Regions from separate parts of the Streptomyces sp. NPDC001513 genome, predicted to be linked through region 3. Evidence: riboswitches for the same ligand, from Rfam matches in the RefSeq annotation. Region 3 holds a riboswitch; each other region holds the start of a gene.
The links. A riboswitch is a leader RNA that binds a small molecule or an ion and turns the genes downstream of it on or off. The one in region 3 is predicted to bind cobalamin.
Positions count from the first base shown of each region.

Region 1 (4,795 bases), on a different contig from region 3:
CAGACCGTCGACGGCGCTCACGACGGCTGCCGCGGCTGCGGGCTTCGCAGTCACCGCACTCTCCTTTGTGACATGTGTGGGGGAACGTCCCCGCGTTCGGGTCGGAACATCGGTCGGGGATGTTCCGACCCGAACGCGGATCAGACGGTCGTGGTGCCGGTCTCCGCGCGGACCTCGCGAGCCGCTGCGACGAGGTTCTCCAGAGAGGCGCGGGTCTCGGTCCAACCGCGGGTCTTCAGACCGCAGTCGGGGTTGACCCAGAGCCGCTCCGCCGGGATGGCCTCCAGCCCCTTGCGCAGGAGGGCCGCCGCCTCGGCGGCCGAGGGGATGCGCGGGGAGTGGATGTCCCAGACGCCGGGGCCGGCCTCGCGGGGGTAGCCGTGCTCGGCGAGCTCGGTCGCGACCTGCATGTGGGAGCGGGCGGCCTCCAGACTGATGACGTCGGCGTCGAGGTCGTCGATGGCCTGGACGATGTCGCCGAACTCCGCGTAGCACATGTGGGTGTGGATCTGGGTCTCCGGCCGCACGCCCGAGGTCGTCAGCCGGAAGGACTCCGTGGCCCACGCCAGGTAGTCGGCGTGGCCGTCGGCGCGCAGCGGAAGCGTCTCGCGCAGGGCGGGCTCGTCGACCTGGATCACCGAGGTTCCGGCCGCTTCGAGGTCGTTCACCTCGTCGCGCAGGGCCAGTCCGACCTGGCGGGCGGTCTCGCCGAGCGGCTGGTCGTCGCGTACGAAGGACCAGGCGAGCATGGTGACCGGGCCGGTCAGCATGCCCTTGACCGGCTTGCCCGTCTGCGACTGGGCGTACGTCGTCCAGCGCACGGTCATCGGCTCCGGACGGGAGATGTCCCCGGCGAGGACCGGCGGGCGCACGTACCGGGTGCCGTAGGACTGGACCCAGCCGTGCTGGGTCGCCAGGTATCCCGTCAGCTGCTCGGCGAAGTACTGGACCATGTCGTTGCGCTCGGGCTCACCGTGCACGAGCACGTCGATGCCCGTCTTCTCCTGGAACGCGAGCACCTCCCGGATCTCGTCCTTGATCCGCTCCTCGTAGCCGGCGGTGTCGATGCGCCCGGCCCGCAGGTCGGCGCGGGCTACGCGCAGCTCGTCGGTCTGCGGGAACGAGCCGATCGTGGTGGTGGGCAGCAGCGGCAGCCCCAGGTGGGCGCGCTGGGCGACCGCGCGGTCGGCGTACGGCTGGGGGCGCCGCCCGTCCGCGTCGGTGATCGCCGCGGTGCGGGCCCGTACCGCGGGGTCGTGGGTGATCGGAGAGGTGGCGCGGGAGGCCAGGTCGGCGCGGTTCGCGGCGAGTTCCGCGGTGATCGCGTCGGTGCCCTGGGCGAGGCCGCGGGCGAGCGTGGTGATCTCGGTCGTCTTCTGGCGGGCGAAGGCGAGCCAGCGCCGCACCTGCGGGTCGATGTCGCGCTCGGCGCCGGCGTCCAGCGGCACGTGCAGGAGGGAGCAGGAGGCGGAGACGTCGACCCGGTCGGCGAGCCCGAGGAGGGTCCCGAGCGTGGTCAGCGACTTCTGGTAGTCGTTGATCCAGATGTTGCGGCCGTTGACCACGCCCGCGACGAGGCGCTTGCCCGGGAGCCCGCCGACCGCCGCGAGGTCGGCGAGGTTGGCGGCCGCGGCATCGGTGAAGTCGAGGGCGAGGCCCTCCACCGGGGCCTTCGCCAGCACCGGGAGCGCTTCACCCAGCCGGTCGAAGTACGAGGCGACGAGCAGCTTCGGGCGTTCCGTGAGGGCGCCGAGTTCCCGGTAGGTGCGGGCCGCGGCGTTCAGCTCGGCCGGAGTGCGGTCCTGCACCAGGGCGGGCTCGTCCAGCTGGACCCACTCGGCACCGGCCGCGCGGAGCTCGGCCAGCACCTGGGCGTAGACGGGCAGCAGCCGGTCCAGCAGGGTGATCGGCTCGAAGTCGGCAGCCACGCCCGGGGCGGGCTTGGCCAGGAGCAGGTAGGTGACCGGGCCGACCAGCACGGGCCGGGCTGCGTGCCCCGCGGAGAGGGCCTCGGTGAGTTCGGCGACCTGCTTGGTGGAGTCGGCGGTGAAGACGGTGTCGGGGCCGAGCTCGGGGACCAGGTAGTGGTAGTTCGTGTCGAACCACTTGGTCATCTCCAGCGGGGCCACGTCCTGGGTGCCGCGCGCCATCGCGAAGTAGCCGTCCAGGGCGTCGGCTTCGACGGCGGCCCGGTGTCGGGTGGGGATCGCGCCGACCATGACCGTGGTGTCCAGGACGTGGTCGTAGTACGAGAAGTCCCCGGTCGGAACCTCGGTGATGCCGGCTTCGGCCAGCTGGGCCCGGTTGGCCCGGCGCAGCTCGTGGGCGGTCTCCCGGAGGGTGTCCGCGGTGACGCGGCCCTTCCAGTAGCCCTCGATCGCCTTCTTCAGTTCGCGGTTCTGACCCTGGCGGGGGTAGCCGTGGACGGTGGCCTGTACTGCCGCGGCTGCGGACTCGGTGGTCACGGAACTCTCCTTCGCGAGCGTGTCTCCATGGACCCGGTGGGGGCCGAAGGCGCGAAGGGTGCCGGAACGGGCGGACCGCCGGTCACGTACGTACGGGTACGCGACGGGGAGGATCCGCCTGAAAGCACGCCGACCCGCCCACGAGGTCACCGGGAAACCGGGCGCGATCGTTCGCGCTCGGGCAACGGGCAGGTCTTCGGACTCATGGGCACGCCGGCCACTCGGGCAGACACCTACTGGCCGTCGCTTCCCAGGACCGGTTCCGGTCCCAGTGCTTATGACGGCGGTCGTTCCCACTTACCGCTGCGGGGCAGTCCCGGATTCCCACCGGGTTCCCTCTTACGACGCCTCCCGCCTGGCGGACGGGGGCGAACCAGCTGCGAGGTCCACACTAGGCGGCCGGACTAAAGAATGGGCAGAGCGTTCCAGATATCGGACGGCGATTCGAGATCATCCGCCCGTGAACACCGGATAGGGGACGTACGTCTGACGGTCGGGGTCCACCGCGAGCCGGCCGCCGGCCGGCGGCCTGGCCCGCTGGGCGCAGTCGCGGCGTTCGCAGATCCGGCAGCCGAGGCCGATCGGGGTCGCGGCCGACGGATCCGCCACCGCGAGGCCCTCGGCGTAGACGAGCCGGGACGCGTGGCGGAGCTCGCAGCCCAGCGCGACGGCGAACTCGGCCCGTCGTGCGCGATGGCCGTGGGCGCCGCGGGTCACGGTCCGCGCGATCCAGAAGTACCTCTTTCCGTCGGGCATTTCGGCCACCTGGGTGAGGATCCGGCCGGGGGCGGAGAACGCCTCGTAGACGGTCCACAGCGGGCAGGTGCCGCCGAGCCGGGAGAAGTGGAAGTCGGTCGCGGACTGCCGCTTGGAGATGTTCCCGGCCCGGTCGGCCCGCAGGAACGAGAACGGCACCCCGCGCTGCCCGGTGCGCTGGAGGGTGCTCAGCCGGTGGCAGACCGTCTCGAAACCGACCCCGAAGCGGGCCTGGAGCAGCTCGATGTCGTAGCGCAGTTCCTCGGCCGCCGCCCGGAAGGGCCCGTAGGGCATCAGGAGGGCGCCCGCGAAGTAGTTCGCCAGCCCGACCCTGGCCAGCCCCGAGGATGCCTCGGAGTCGAAGTCGGTGTCGTCCACCAGGGAGTCGAGCAGCGGGCCGTGGGCCAGCAGCGCCAGCTGGGTGGCGAGTTGGAAGGCCCGCTGCGCGTCGGTCAGCCAGGGCGACAGGAACAGGAGGCCCCGGTCGCGGTCGAACCGGCGGGCGTCCGAGGAGCGGTCGGGGGCGCCGTCGAGGAGGGTCACTCCGTGCCGGGTGGCGAGGACTTCCGCGAGACGGTCCGCGGTACGGGACACGGAGCCGCCGCGCAGGTTCGCCGCGACGGCTTCCGCCTCGGTGTCGAGCTCGTCGAAGTGGTTGTGGTGGGCGTAGAAGAAGTCCCTTACCTCGTCGTGCGGTTCGGCGCGCACCGCGGCGGTCGAGTCTCCCGGCGGAGCCAGGGCGGCCGCCTGCTCGGCCGCGTCGCGGTAGCGGTGGTGGAGCGCCACGAGCGCCTTCGCGATGTCCGGGTGGTCCCGGGCCATGTCCGCGATCTCCTGGGAGGCCACCGAGACCCCGCCGGCCTCGTCCGCGAGGGCGGCCCGCAGATCGGTGGTGAGGCGTTCCTCATGGGCTTCGGAGAAGAACTCGGGGTCGACCCCGAACACCTCCGCGATCTTCAGCAGGACGGGTGCGGTGAGCGGCCGCTGACTGTGCTCGATCTGGTTGAGGTAGCTGGTGGACAGGTCGAGCGCGCGGGCCAGCTCCACCTGGTTCATGCCCCGCTCGCGCCGCAGTCTGCGCAGTTTCGCGTGGGCGTAGATCTTGCGTCCGACCGTACGTCCCATGGGCGACAGCGTCCCTTTCCACCTGGTCCTCTCTTGCGAAGGTAGCACTCGCCTCTTTCGCAAGATTCGCAGATTCGCAGGATTCCCCGGGAGTGATTCCGCAGGTTGGAGCGGTCGACCCGGCTCCGAAAGCGGGAAAGGGTGAGACATCGAAGCGCCCGATTTCCGCACCCGACGATTTCCGCACCCGACGATTTCCGCACCCGAGGAGTTCCGTGATCGAGCACGAGGTACGCGTCCATCCCAGCGCCGACCGTCTCCCGCGCGAGGAACAGCTCGCCTGGAAGCTGGCCGAGACGGCCACCGGCACCGAGCGGCCCCCCGCCCTCGACCGCCGGGCCGCCGACATGGCGGTGAACCGGATCGTGGACAACGCCTCCGTGGCCGTGGCCTCCCTGCTGCGCCGCCCCGTCGCGGTGGCCCGGGCCCAGGCCGCACCCCACCGGGCG
Region 1 covers NZ_JBIAVU010000016.1:113,061-117,855, reverse strand. Annotated here, with positions in the region: gene metE (5-methyltetrahydropteroyltriglutamate--homocysteine S-methyltransferase) at 141-2,465, opposite strand; cobalamin riboswitch at 2,635-2,858, opposite strand; gene ACFYZ4_RS31785 (short-chain fatty acyl-CoA regulator family protein) at 2,916-4,346, opposite strand; gene ACFYZ4_RS31780 (MmgE/PrpD family protein) at 4,562-4,795, shown strand, end outside.
Region 1: another riboswitch for cobalamin. It lies ahead of metE (5-methyltetrahydropteroyltriglutamate--homocysteine S-methyltransferase); the one in region 3 lies ahead of ACFYZ4_RS04685 (CoA-acylating methylmalonate-semialdehyde dehydrogenase).

Region 2 (4,795 bases), on a different contig from region 3:
GTTGGCGACCCGTACGGCCTCCGCCTCGTCCCCGTACGGGATCAGGCAGACGACCGGGCCGAAGATCTCCTCGCGGGCGATCCGCATGGAGTTGTCCACGTCCCCGAAGAGGGTGGGTTCCACGTACCAGCCGCGGTCCAGGCCCACCGGGCGGCCGCCGCCCGACAGGACCTTCGCGCCCTCCTCCTGGCCGATCCGGATGTAGTCCAGCGAGCGCTGCTGCTGCCGCTGGGCCACGAGCGGGCCGAGCTGCGTCGCCGGGTCGAGCGGGTCGCCGACGACGAGCGCGCCGGCCGCCGCCGCGAGGGCCTCGGCCACCTCCTCGTACCGGCTGCGCGGCGCGAGGATCCGGGTCTGGGCCACGCAGGCCTGCCCGTTGTTCATCCAGGCCGCCGGGACGATCCCGGCGATGGTGGAGTCCAGGTCGGCATCCGGCAGGATCACCGCGGCGGACTTGCCGCCGAGTTCGAGCGTGACCCTCGTCAGGTTGCGGGCGGCGACCTCCATGACGCGCTTGCCCGCGGCGACCGAGCCGGTGAAGGCGACCTTGTCGACGCCGGGGTGGCCGACCAGGTACTCGCTGACCTCGCGGTCGGCGGGCAGGATCGACAGCACGCCCTCGGGGAGTCCGGCCTCCCGCGCGATGTCGGCGAGGATGAAGGAGTCCAGCGGCGCTTCGGGGGACGGCTTGAGGATCACCGTGGAGCCCGTCAGCAGCGCCGGCGCCAGTTTGGCCGCCGCCACGAACTGCGGGACGTTCCACGGGATGACGGCGGCGACCACGCCCACCGGCTCCCGGCGCACCAGGATCGGGCCGAGGACGCCCTGGCGGTGCTCCTCGTACGGGTAGGCGCGCGCGACCGTGATCGCGGCGTCGTAGACCATCATCGGGCCGAGCGCCTGGGCGAGGATGCTCCAGGAGTACGGGGACCCGTTCTGGGAGCTGATCGAGCGGGCGATCTCCTCGTGCCGCACCGCGATGGCGTCCTTGATCCGGGTGACGACGGCGATCCGCTCGTCCAGCGTCATCCGCGGCCAGGGCCCTTCGTCGAACGCCTTGCGCGCGGCGGCGACGGCACGGTCCACGTCCCCCTTCGAGGCGTGCGGGACGGAGCCGATGACCTGCTCGGTGTGAGGGGAGACGATCCGGATCGTGTCGGTGCCCAGCGGATCCGTCCACTCCCCGCCGATGAACAGTTGTCCGTGTTCCACGAGCTCGGTCATGGCTGAGGCCTCCTGCGGCTTGGCGTTCCAGAACTGATACCAGTTCTAGTTCGAGGAGTCCACGGCCAGGACGGAACAGCGGAGAAGATCCAACGACTAGTCAGAAGAGCGTGGAAGTGGTCGACTTGGGCTACTACTGAAACACGTTCTCGTCAGAGGGCGGCAACGGGCGGAGGGCTCATGCCGGAGGACACGTCACAGGTCACCGATCACGGCGGAGGCGTGTGGGGCATCAAGGTGCCCATCCCCGACAACCCGCTGGGACACACCCTCGTCCACGTCCTCGACACCGACCGCGGCCCGGTCCTGGTCGACACCGGCTGGGACGACCCCGAGTCCTGGGACACCCTCGTCGCCGGGCTCGCCGCGCTCGGCATCCCCGTCGCCGACGTCCACGGCGTCGTCATCACCCACCACCACCCCGACCACCACGGCCTCTCCGGCCGGGTCCGCGAGGCGTCCGGCGCCTGGATCGCCATGCACGCCGCCGACACCGAGGTCGTCGTCCGCACCCGCGCCTCCGAGCCCGGCGTCTGGTTCGACTACATGAGCGCCAAGCTCGCCGCCGCCGGAGCCCCCGAGGAGCACATCGCGCCCCTGCGCGCCGCCCGCGCGAGCGGCCGCATGCGGACCCTGCCCGGACTGCGCGCCGCCGTGCCCGACCGGGAGATCGTCCCCGCCGAACTGCTCCCCCTCGCCGGACGCCGGCTGCGCGCGATCTGGACCCCCGGCCATACCCCCGGCCACGTCTGCCTGCACCTGGAGGAGGCCCACCCGGCGAACCTGCCCGGCAACGGCCGCCTCTTTTCCGGCGACCACCTGCTGCCCGGGATCTCCCCGCACATCGGCCTGTACGAGGCCCCCGAGGACACCCGCGTCACCGACCCCCTCGGCGACTACCTCGACTCCCTCGAACGCATCGGCCGGCTGGCACCCGCCGAGGTGCTCCCGGCCCACCAGTACGCCTTCACCGACGCACCCGCCCGCGTACGGGAACTGCTGGACCACCACGAGGAGCGGCTGTCCGGGCTGTGGACCCTGCTGGCCGAACCGCTCACCCCGTGGGCGCTGGCGGAGCTCATGGAGTGGAACCGGCCCTGGGAGCAGATCCCGTACGGCTCCCGCAACATCGCCGTCTCGGAAGCGGAAGCCCACCTGCGGCGGCTGGTGAAGCAGGGCCGCGCGGAGGCCGTCCCGGGCACCGACCCGGTGACGTACCGGGCCGTGTAGGGACGGCGGCGCGGCCGGTAAGGGGCCCGGGCCCCCAGTGCCCCCGGGCCCGCAGGCTACGGGCCGGTAGAGTGAAGCCGTCGTCCACACTTCTGTACGGGGGGGAAGCCGGTGCGAATCCGGCGCTGACCCGCAACCGTGACCCACCCCGGCACCGCCCGGGCGGGGAGCCGGAATGCCCCGTACCGGAAGTGCGCGGCTCGCGCCGCCGGATCCTCCGGCGGCCGGCACCGTCGAGGTAAACGGAGCCGGAGCCCGGTGCCAGTGCGTGCCCGCCTCCGGTTCCCCAGCAGGAGAGGCACCCTCCCCCATGAACGTCCGCCGCAGCGCAGCCGCGCTCGCCGCCTCCGCCGTGCTCTGCGTGGGTGTCGCCCCCGCAGCCCTCGCCGACACCGCGCCGCCCGCCTCCCCCTCCGCACCCCCGGTCATCCCCTCCGGGCTGTACGGCAAGGACGACCCCATGTACGACGGCGTGTGGCGGCAGTCCTTCGCGCTGCTCGCCCAGGACACCGTCGGCATCAAGCCCGCCGCGCAGGCCGTGCACTGGCTGGCCGGCCAGCAGTGCGCGAACGGCTCCTTCCCCGCCTTCCGCGCGGACACCGCCAAGGACTGCGACGCGACCGCGTACATCGACTCCAACGCGACGGCCGCCGCCGTGCAGGCGCTGACCGCGCTCGGCGGCCACGGTGAGAGCGTCAAGAAGGCCGTCGGCTGGCTGAAGTCCGTACAGAACGAGGACGGCGGCTGGAGCTCCAACCCGGGCGGCGCCATGGACAGCGGCACCGACGCCAACTCGACCGCCCTCGTGATCAGCGCCCTGACCGCGGCCGGCGAGAAGCCGGCCGAGATCAAGTCGAAGGCGGGCAAGACCCCCTACGAGGCGCTGCTCTCCTTCCAGCTGGGCTGCGCCGCCGAGCCGGCCGGCGACCGGGGCGCGTTCGCGTTCCAGCCGGTCGACGGCAAGCTGCTCGCGAACGGCGACGCCTCCGCCGCGGCCGTGCTGGCCGGCCTCGGCACGGGCTCGGCCGTTGTCCCCTCCGGTACGGACACCCCCGCGGCCGCGCCGACCTGCCCGGCGGCGGGCACCGTCGACCCGGCGGCAGCGGCCCAGGGCGCGGCGGGCTACCTCGCCGAGGCCCTGAAGAAGGACGGCCACCTGACGGCCGTGACCCCGGGCGCCGACCAGCCGACCCCGGACACCGGCAACACCGTCGACGCGGTGATCGCCCTGGCCGCGGCCGGGCACAAGCAGTCGGCGGCGGGCGCCCTGGAGTGGCTGAAGGCCAACTCCGCCGAGTGGTCCACGGGCAAGCCGGCCGCCCTCGGCACCCTGATCCTCGCCGCGCACGCCACGGGCACCGACCCGAAGTCCTTCGGCGGCACCGACCTCGTCGCGGCGCTGAACGCGACCGGCCCGGCCCCGCAGGGCGCGGACACGGACGCCACCCCCGTGAAGGAGGAGTCGTCCGACAACCAGAACCTCTGGTGGATCATCGGCGCGGGCGGCGCGGCCGGCGTGGGCATCGGCATCCTGCTGAGCGGCCGCCGGAAGAAGAACCAGCTCTGATGCGCCGCCGCCGGCCCGCCGTGGCCCTCGCTCTGGCGCTGGCCCTCGGGAGCGTCCTGGCCGTGCTGGCCGCCGCTCCGGCGCTGGCGGCCGGCTACCGCTACTGGTCGTTCTGGGACGGCTCGGGCGGCGGCCGCTGGTCGTACGCCACGCAGGGCCCCTCGATGGCCCGCCCGAAGGACGGCTCCGTGCAGGGGTTCCGCTTCTCGGTGAGCAAGGACGCGGCGGACCAGGCGGCGCAGCCGCGCGCCGCGGCCGACTTCGAGGCCGTCTGCGGCTCCACCCCTCCGGCGCAGGGCCGCAAGCGGGTCGCGCTCGTCGTCGACTTCGGCGTGCCCGCGGACGCCCCGGCGGGCGAGGCCCCGCCGCAGGACGCCCCGCGCACCGCGTGCGCGCAGGTGGCCGCGGAGGCCACGGCGGCCGAGGCGCTGGCATCGGTCGCGAAGCCGCTGCGCTACAACAGCGCGGCCCTGCTGTGCGCGATCTCGGGCTACCCGAGGCAGGGCTGCGGCGAACCGATGGCGGACGCCCCGGCGCCGAGCGCGTCGGCGGCGCCCGCCGCCGCGGCCCCGGACGACGGCGGCCCGTCGGCGGGCCTGCTGGCGGGCATCGCAGCCGTGGCCGCCCTGGCCGCGGCCGCCCTCTGGCAATCCCGCCGCCGCACCCGATGACGGGCGAGCGTGCGGAGGGGCTGAAAGACAGGCGCGGCGCCGCACGCGACGACGTGACCCCGGCCCGCCGGAGCCTGCCCGCGGCGCAGGATCCCCCGCGCTG
Region 2 covers NZ_JBIAVU010000013.1:269,586-274,380, reverse strand. Annotated here, with positions in the region: gene ACFYZ4_RS28490 (aldehyde dehydrogenase) at 1-1,224, opposite strand, end outside; gene ACFYZ4_RS28485 (MBL fold metallo-hydrolase) at 1,405-2,454, shown strand; cobalamin riboswitch at 2,521-2,652, shown strand; gene ACFYZ4_RS28480 (prenyltransferase/squalene oxidase repeat-containing protein) at 2,765-4,021, shown strand; gene ACFYZ4_RS28475 (SCO2322 family protein) at 4,021-4,692, shown strand; gene ACFYZ4_RS28470 (energy-coupling factor transporter transmembrane component T) at 4,689-4,795, shown strand, end outside.
Region 2: another riboswitch for cobalamin. It lies ahead of ACFYZ4_RS28480 (prenyltransferase/squalene oxidase repeat-containing protein); the one in region 3 lies ahead of ACFYZ4_RS04685 (CoA-acylating methylmalonate-semialdehyde dehydrogenase).

Region 3 (4,795 bases):
GAGGCCTTCGCCGCGCCCGGCCGCATCCACGTCCAGATCGCGGCCATGCCCGACGGCCAGCGCCACCTGTGGACCGCCCGCGCCGTCACCCGCCACCGCGGCGGCTGGGGCGAGCCCGGCAAGACCTTCGCCATCGGCCTCGGCTGCGAGATCCGGCACGCCTCCCGCCTCGTCTACTCCGACGGGCTCGACCTGGACAACACGGCGGCCGCCACCCCCATCGGCATGGGCTGCCGCCTCTGCGAACGCCTCGACTGCCCCCAGCGGGCGGTCCCGCCGCTCGGCCGCACCCTCGCCGTCGACGAGAACAGCAGCACCTTCGTCCCGTACCCGGTCCTCGCGGACCGCGGCTGAACGGCGGCGCGGGGCGGCTCAGTCCAGCCGCCGGGCCTCCGCCGCGGTCACGGGCTCACCCGCCCGTACGGAGTGCAGCACGTGGGCCAGTACCTCCGCGCCCCGCACCACCCGGGGCCCGGGCCGGTTGAAGTACGCCGGCCCGTCGAGGACCCAGACGGCGCCGGAGCGTACGGCGGGCAGCCCGGCCCAGCCGGGCAGGGAGGTGAGCAGGTCCCGCTCCCGCAGGGTGCGCTCGGGCGGGAAGCCGCAGGGCAGCACGAGCAGCACATCGGGGCGCGCGGCGACGACCTCGTCCCAGGTCATCGCCTTGGTGTGCTCCCCCGGCGCGGCGAGCAGCGGTTCGCCTCCGGCGCAGCCGATCTGTTCGGGGACCCAGTGCCCGGCCGGCCACAGCGGGTCGAGCCATTCGATGGCCACCACCCGGGGCCGGGCGCGTCCCGCCGTCAACCGGCGCACCCCGGCGAGCCGTGCGCGCAGCTCCTCGCGCCGCCGCTCGGCCCGTTCCCGTACGCCGAGCAACTCCCCCACGGTGACCAGGCAGTCCAGTACGTCGTCCAGGGTGCGGGGCTCCAGGCTGAGCACCCGCGGACCGGCGTCGAGCACCCGGACCGCCTGGGACACCCCCCGGTAGGAGACGGCGCAGACGTCGCAGAGGTCCTGGGTCAGGACCACGTCGGGGGCGAGGGCCGCCAGGGCCTCGGTGTCGAGCGTGTAGAGGGAGGATCCGGAGTGCGCGGCGCCGCCCACGGCGTCGGAGATCTCCCGGCTGCTGAGCGTCTCGGCGGAGAATTCGGCCGCGGTGACGACCGGGACGCCGGCGACCGCCGCCGGCGGCCAGTCGCATTCGTGGGTGCGTCCCACCAGGTCACCGGCCAGACCGAGCTCGGCGACGATGTCGGTGGCGGCCGGCAGCAGGGAGACGATGCGCATGCCCCGACTGTAGGCCGCAGCGCCGTGCACGGGGTGGTGGGGTGGACTTACTAGGACGTCCAACTATATGTTCCTGGCACAAGGTCCGCGGTGCAGGGAAGCCGGTGAGAAACCGGCACGGTCCCGCCACTGTGACCGGGGAGTGTGCTGCCATCCACACGCCACTGACGAGGTCTGTCGGGAAGGCGGGCGGCACGCGGGGATCCGGGAGTCAGGATACCGGCCGCGGAGCGTTCCGTGTTGTCCACGAGGATGGAGCAGACACGCATGGCACCGGTCCGTACCCACGACCCTGGTGATCCGGCGAAGCGAGCGGCGACCCCCGCGTTCACTTAGACCCTGTCCCACGGCTTTCCATGCGGCGCACCCGACCCGGGTGCCGCCGCCGGTCTGCCGTGCCGTCCTCGGATCCGCACCTGACGAGAGCAGGCAACCATGGTCCGTGAACTCACCCATTTCATCGGCGGCAAGCACGTCACCGGGACATCCGGCCTCTTCACCGATGTGTACGACCCCAACACCGGCGCCGTACAGGCCCGGGTCCCGCTCGCCGGGCGCGCCGACACCGAGGCCGCCATCGCCGACGCCGAGACCGCTCAGCGCGAGTGGGGCGAGTGGAACCCGCAGCGCCGGGCCCGCGTCCTGCTCCGGTTCCTCCAGCTGGTGGAGGGCGAACGCGAGTCGCTGGCACGGCTGTTGTCGGCCGAGCACGGCAAGACCATTGCCGACGCCCACGGCGACCTCCAACGTGGCCTGGAGGTCGTGGAGTTCGCCGCCGGCATCCCTCATCTGCTGAAGGGGGAGTTCACCGACAACGCCGGCGGCGGGATCGACGTGCACTCGCTGCGCAGCCCGCTCGGCGTCGTCGCGGGCATCACGCCCTTCAACTTCCCCGCCATGATCCCGCTGTGGAAGGCGGCGCCCGCCCTGGCGTGCGGAAACGCCTTCATCCTCAAGCCCTCCGAGCGCGACCCCTCGGTGCCGCTGCGACTGGCCGAGCTCTTCCTGGAGGCCGGTCTGCCGCCGGGCGTCCTCAATGTCGTCAACGGCGGCAAGGAGGCGGTCGACACCCTGCTGGAGGACCCGCGCGTCCAGGCCCTCGGCTTCGTCGGCTCCACCCCGATCGCCGCGCACATCTACGCCACGGCCGCCGCCCACGGCAAGCGCGCCCAGTGCTTCGGCGGGGCCAAGAACCACATGATCGTGATGCCGGACGCCGACCTCGACCAGGCCGTCGACGCCCTGATCGGCGCCGGCTACGGGTCCGCCGGCGAGCGGTGCATGGCCATCGCCGTGGCCGTGCCCGTCGGCGAGGAGACCGCCGACGCGCTGGTCGCCCGGCTGACGGAGCGCATCGCCACTCTGCGCATCGGCCGGTCCGACGACCCGGACGCGGACTTCGGCCCGCTCGTGAGCCGGGACGCGCAGGACCGGGTCCGCCGCTACGTGGACATCGGGGTCAACGAGGGCGCCGAACTCGTCGTCGACGGACGGGGGTTCACCCTGCCCGGGCACGAGAACGGCTTCTTCGCCGGTGCCTCGCTCTTCGACCGGGTCACCCCGCAGATGCGGATCTACCGCGAGGAGATCTTCGGCCCGGTGCTGTGCGTCGCCCGCGCCGCCGACTACGAGGAGGCCCTGCGGCTGCCCACCGAGCACCCGTACGGGAACGGCGTGGCCATCTTCACCCGGGACGGGGACACCGCCCGGGACTTCACCCGCAGGGTCGGCGCCGGCATGGTCGGGGTCAACGTCCCCATCCCGGTCCCGGTCGCGTACCACACCTTCGGCGGCTGGAAGCGGTCCGGCTTCGGCGACCTGAACCAGCACGGCCCCGACGCGATCCGCTTCTACACCCGCACCAAGACCGTCACCTCGCGCTGGCCCTCCGGGGCGAAGGAGGGCGCGAGCTTCACCATCCCGACGATGGGATGAGCCCGGTGACCATCACCCTCACCCCCGACCAGCTCGCCCTGGCCGAGGTCACCCTGGACTTCGCGCAGGAGCAGCTCTCCCCGTACGCCGTCGCCTGGGACCAGGACAAGCACTTCCCGCTGGACGTGATCCGCAAGGCGGCGGACCTCGGCCTCGGCGGTGTCTACGTCCGCGAGGAGCACGGCGGTTCGGGTCTCTCCCGCAGCGACGGGGTCCTCGTCTTCGAGACCCTCGCCACCGGGTGCCCCTCCATCGCCGGGTACCTGTCCATCCACAACATGGTCGCCTGGATGATCGACCGCTACGGCGACGACGGCCAACGGGCACGCTGGCTGCCGGACCTGTGCGCCGCCAGGTCCCTCGGCAGCTACTGCCTGACCGAACCCGGCGCCGGATCCGACGCCGCCGCCCTGCGCACCCGGGCCGAACGGGTGGGCGAGGACTACGTCCTGAACGGGGTCAAGCAGTTCATCTCCGGCGCCGGCGCCTCCGAGGTCTACGTCGTCATGGCCCGCACCGGCGGCGCGGGCGCCGGCGGGATCTCCGCCTTCGTCGTCGAACGCGGCGATCCCGGGGTCTCCTTCGGACCCGACGAGCGCAAGATGGGCTGGAACGCGCAGCCCACCCGGCAGGTGGTCCTCGACGGGGTCCGCATCCCCGCCGACCGGCGGCTCGGCGCGGAGGGCGACGGCTTCCGCATCGCCATGAACGGCCTCAACGGCGGCCGCCTCGGCATCGCCGCCTGCTCGCTGGGCGGCGCGCAGAGCGCGCTCGACCGCAGCCTGGTCCACCTGGCCGACCGCGAGGCCTTCGGGGCGCGGCTGCTGGACGCGCAGGGCCTGCAGTTCCGGCTCGCGGACATGGCCACCGAGCTGGCCGCGGCCCGCGCGCTGGTCCGGCAGGCCGCCGACGCGCTGGACCGGGGGGACCCGCTGGCCCCGCAACTGTGCGCGATGGCCAAACGGTTCGCCACCGACACCGGCTACACGGTGGCCGACCGCGCCCTCCAGCTCCACGGCGGATACGGCTACCTGAGCGAGTACGGCATCGAGAAGATCGTCCGCGACCTGCGGGTGCACCAGATCCTGGAAGGAACGAACGAGGTCATGCGCATCATCGTCGCCCGCGGGCTCACGGAGGCCCTGCGATGAGCACGCAAGCCGCACCCGCCGGGGCCGCCGACGCCTCCGACGAGGTCCTCGTGCACACGGCCGGACGCGCCGGCCACCTCACCCTGAACCGGCCCCGGGCCCTCAACGCGCTCACGCACGCCATGGTGCTCCGCATCGAGGAGGCGCTGGCCGCCTGGGAGCACGATCCCGCCGTCGAGGCCGTCGTCATCGGCGGGGCCGGGGAGCGCGGTCTGTGCGCCGGGGGCGACATCCGCTCCATCTACGAGGACGCCCGCTCCGGGGGCGTCGCCTCGGCGGACTTCTGGCGAGACGAGTACCGGCTCAACGCCCGTATCGCCCGCTACCCCAAGCCGTACGTGGCCCTCATGGACGGCATCGTGATGGGCGGCGGCGTCGGGATCTCGGCCCACGGCACCGTCCGCATCGTCACCGAACGCTCC
Region 3 covers NZ_JBIAVU010000002.1:216,606-221,400, forward strand. Annotated here, with positions in the region: gene ACFYZ4_RS04675 (short-chain fatty acyl-CoA regulator family protein) at 1-354, shown strand, start outside; gene ACFYZ4_RS04680 (cobalamin-binding protein) at 373-1,287, opposite strand; cobalamin riboswitch at 1,352-1,530, shown strand; gene ACFYZ4_RS04685 (CoA-acylating methylmalonate-semialdehyde dehydrogenase) at 1,723-3,222, shown strand; gene ACFYZ4_RS04690 (acyl-CoA dehydrogenase family protein) at 3,219-4,373, shown strand; gene ACFYZ4_RS04695 (enoyl-CoA hydratase/isomerase family protein) at 4,370-4,795, shown strand, end outside.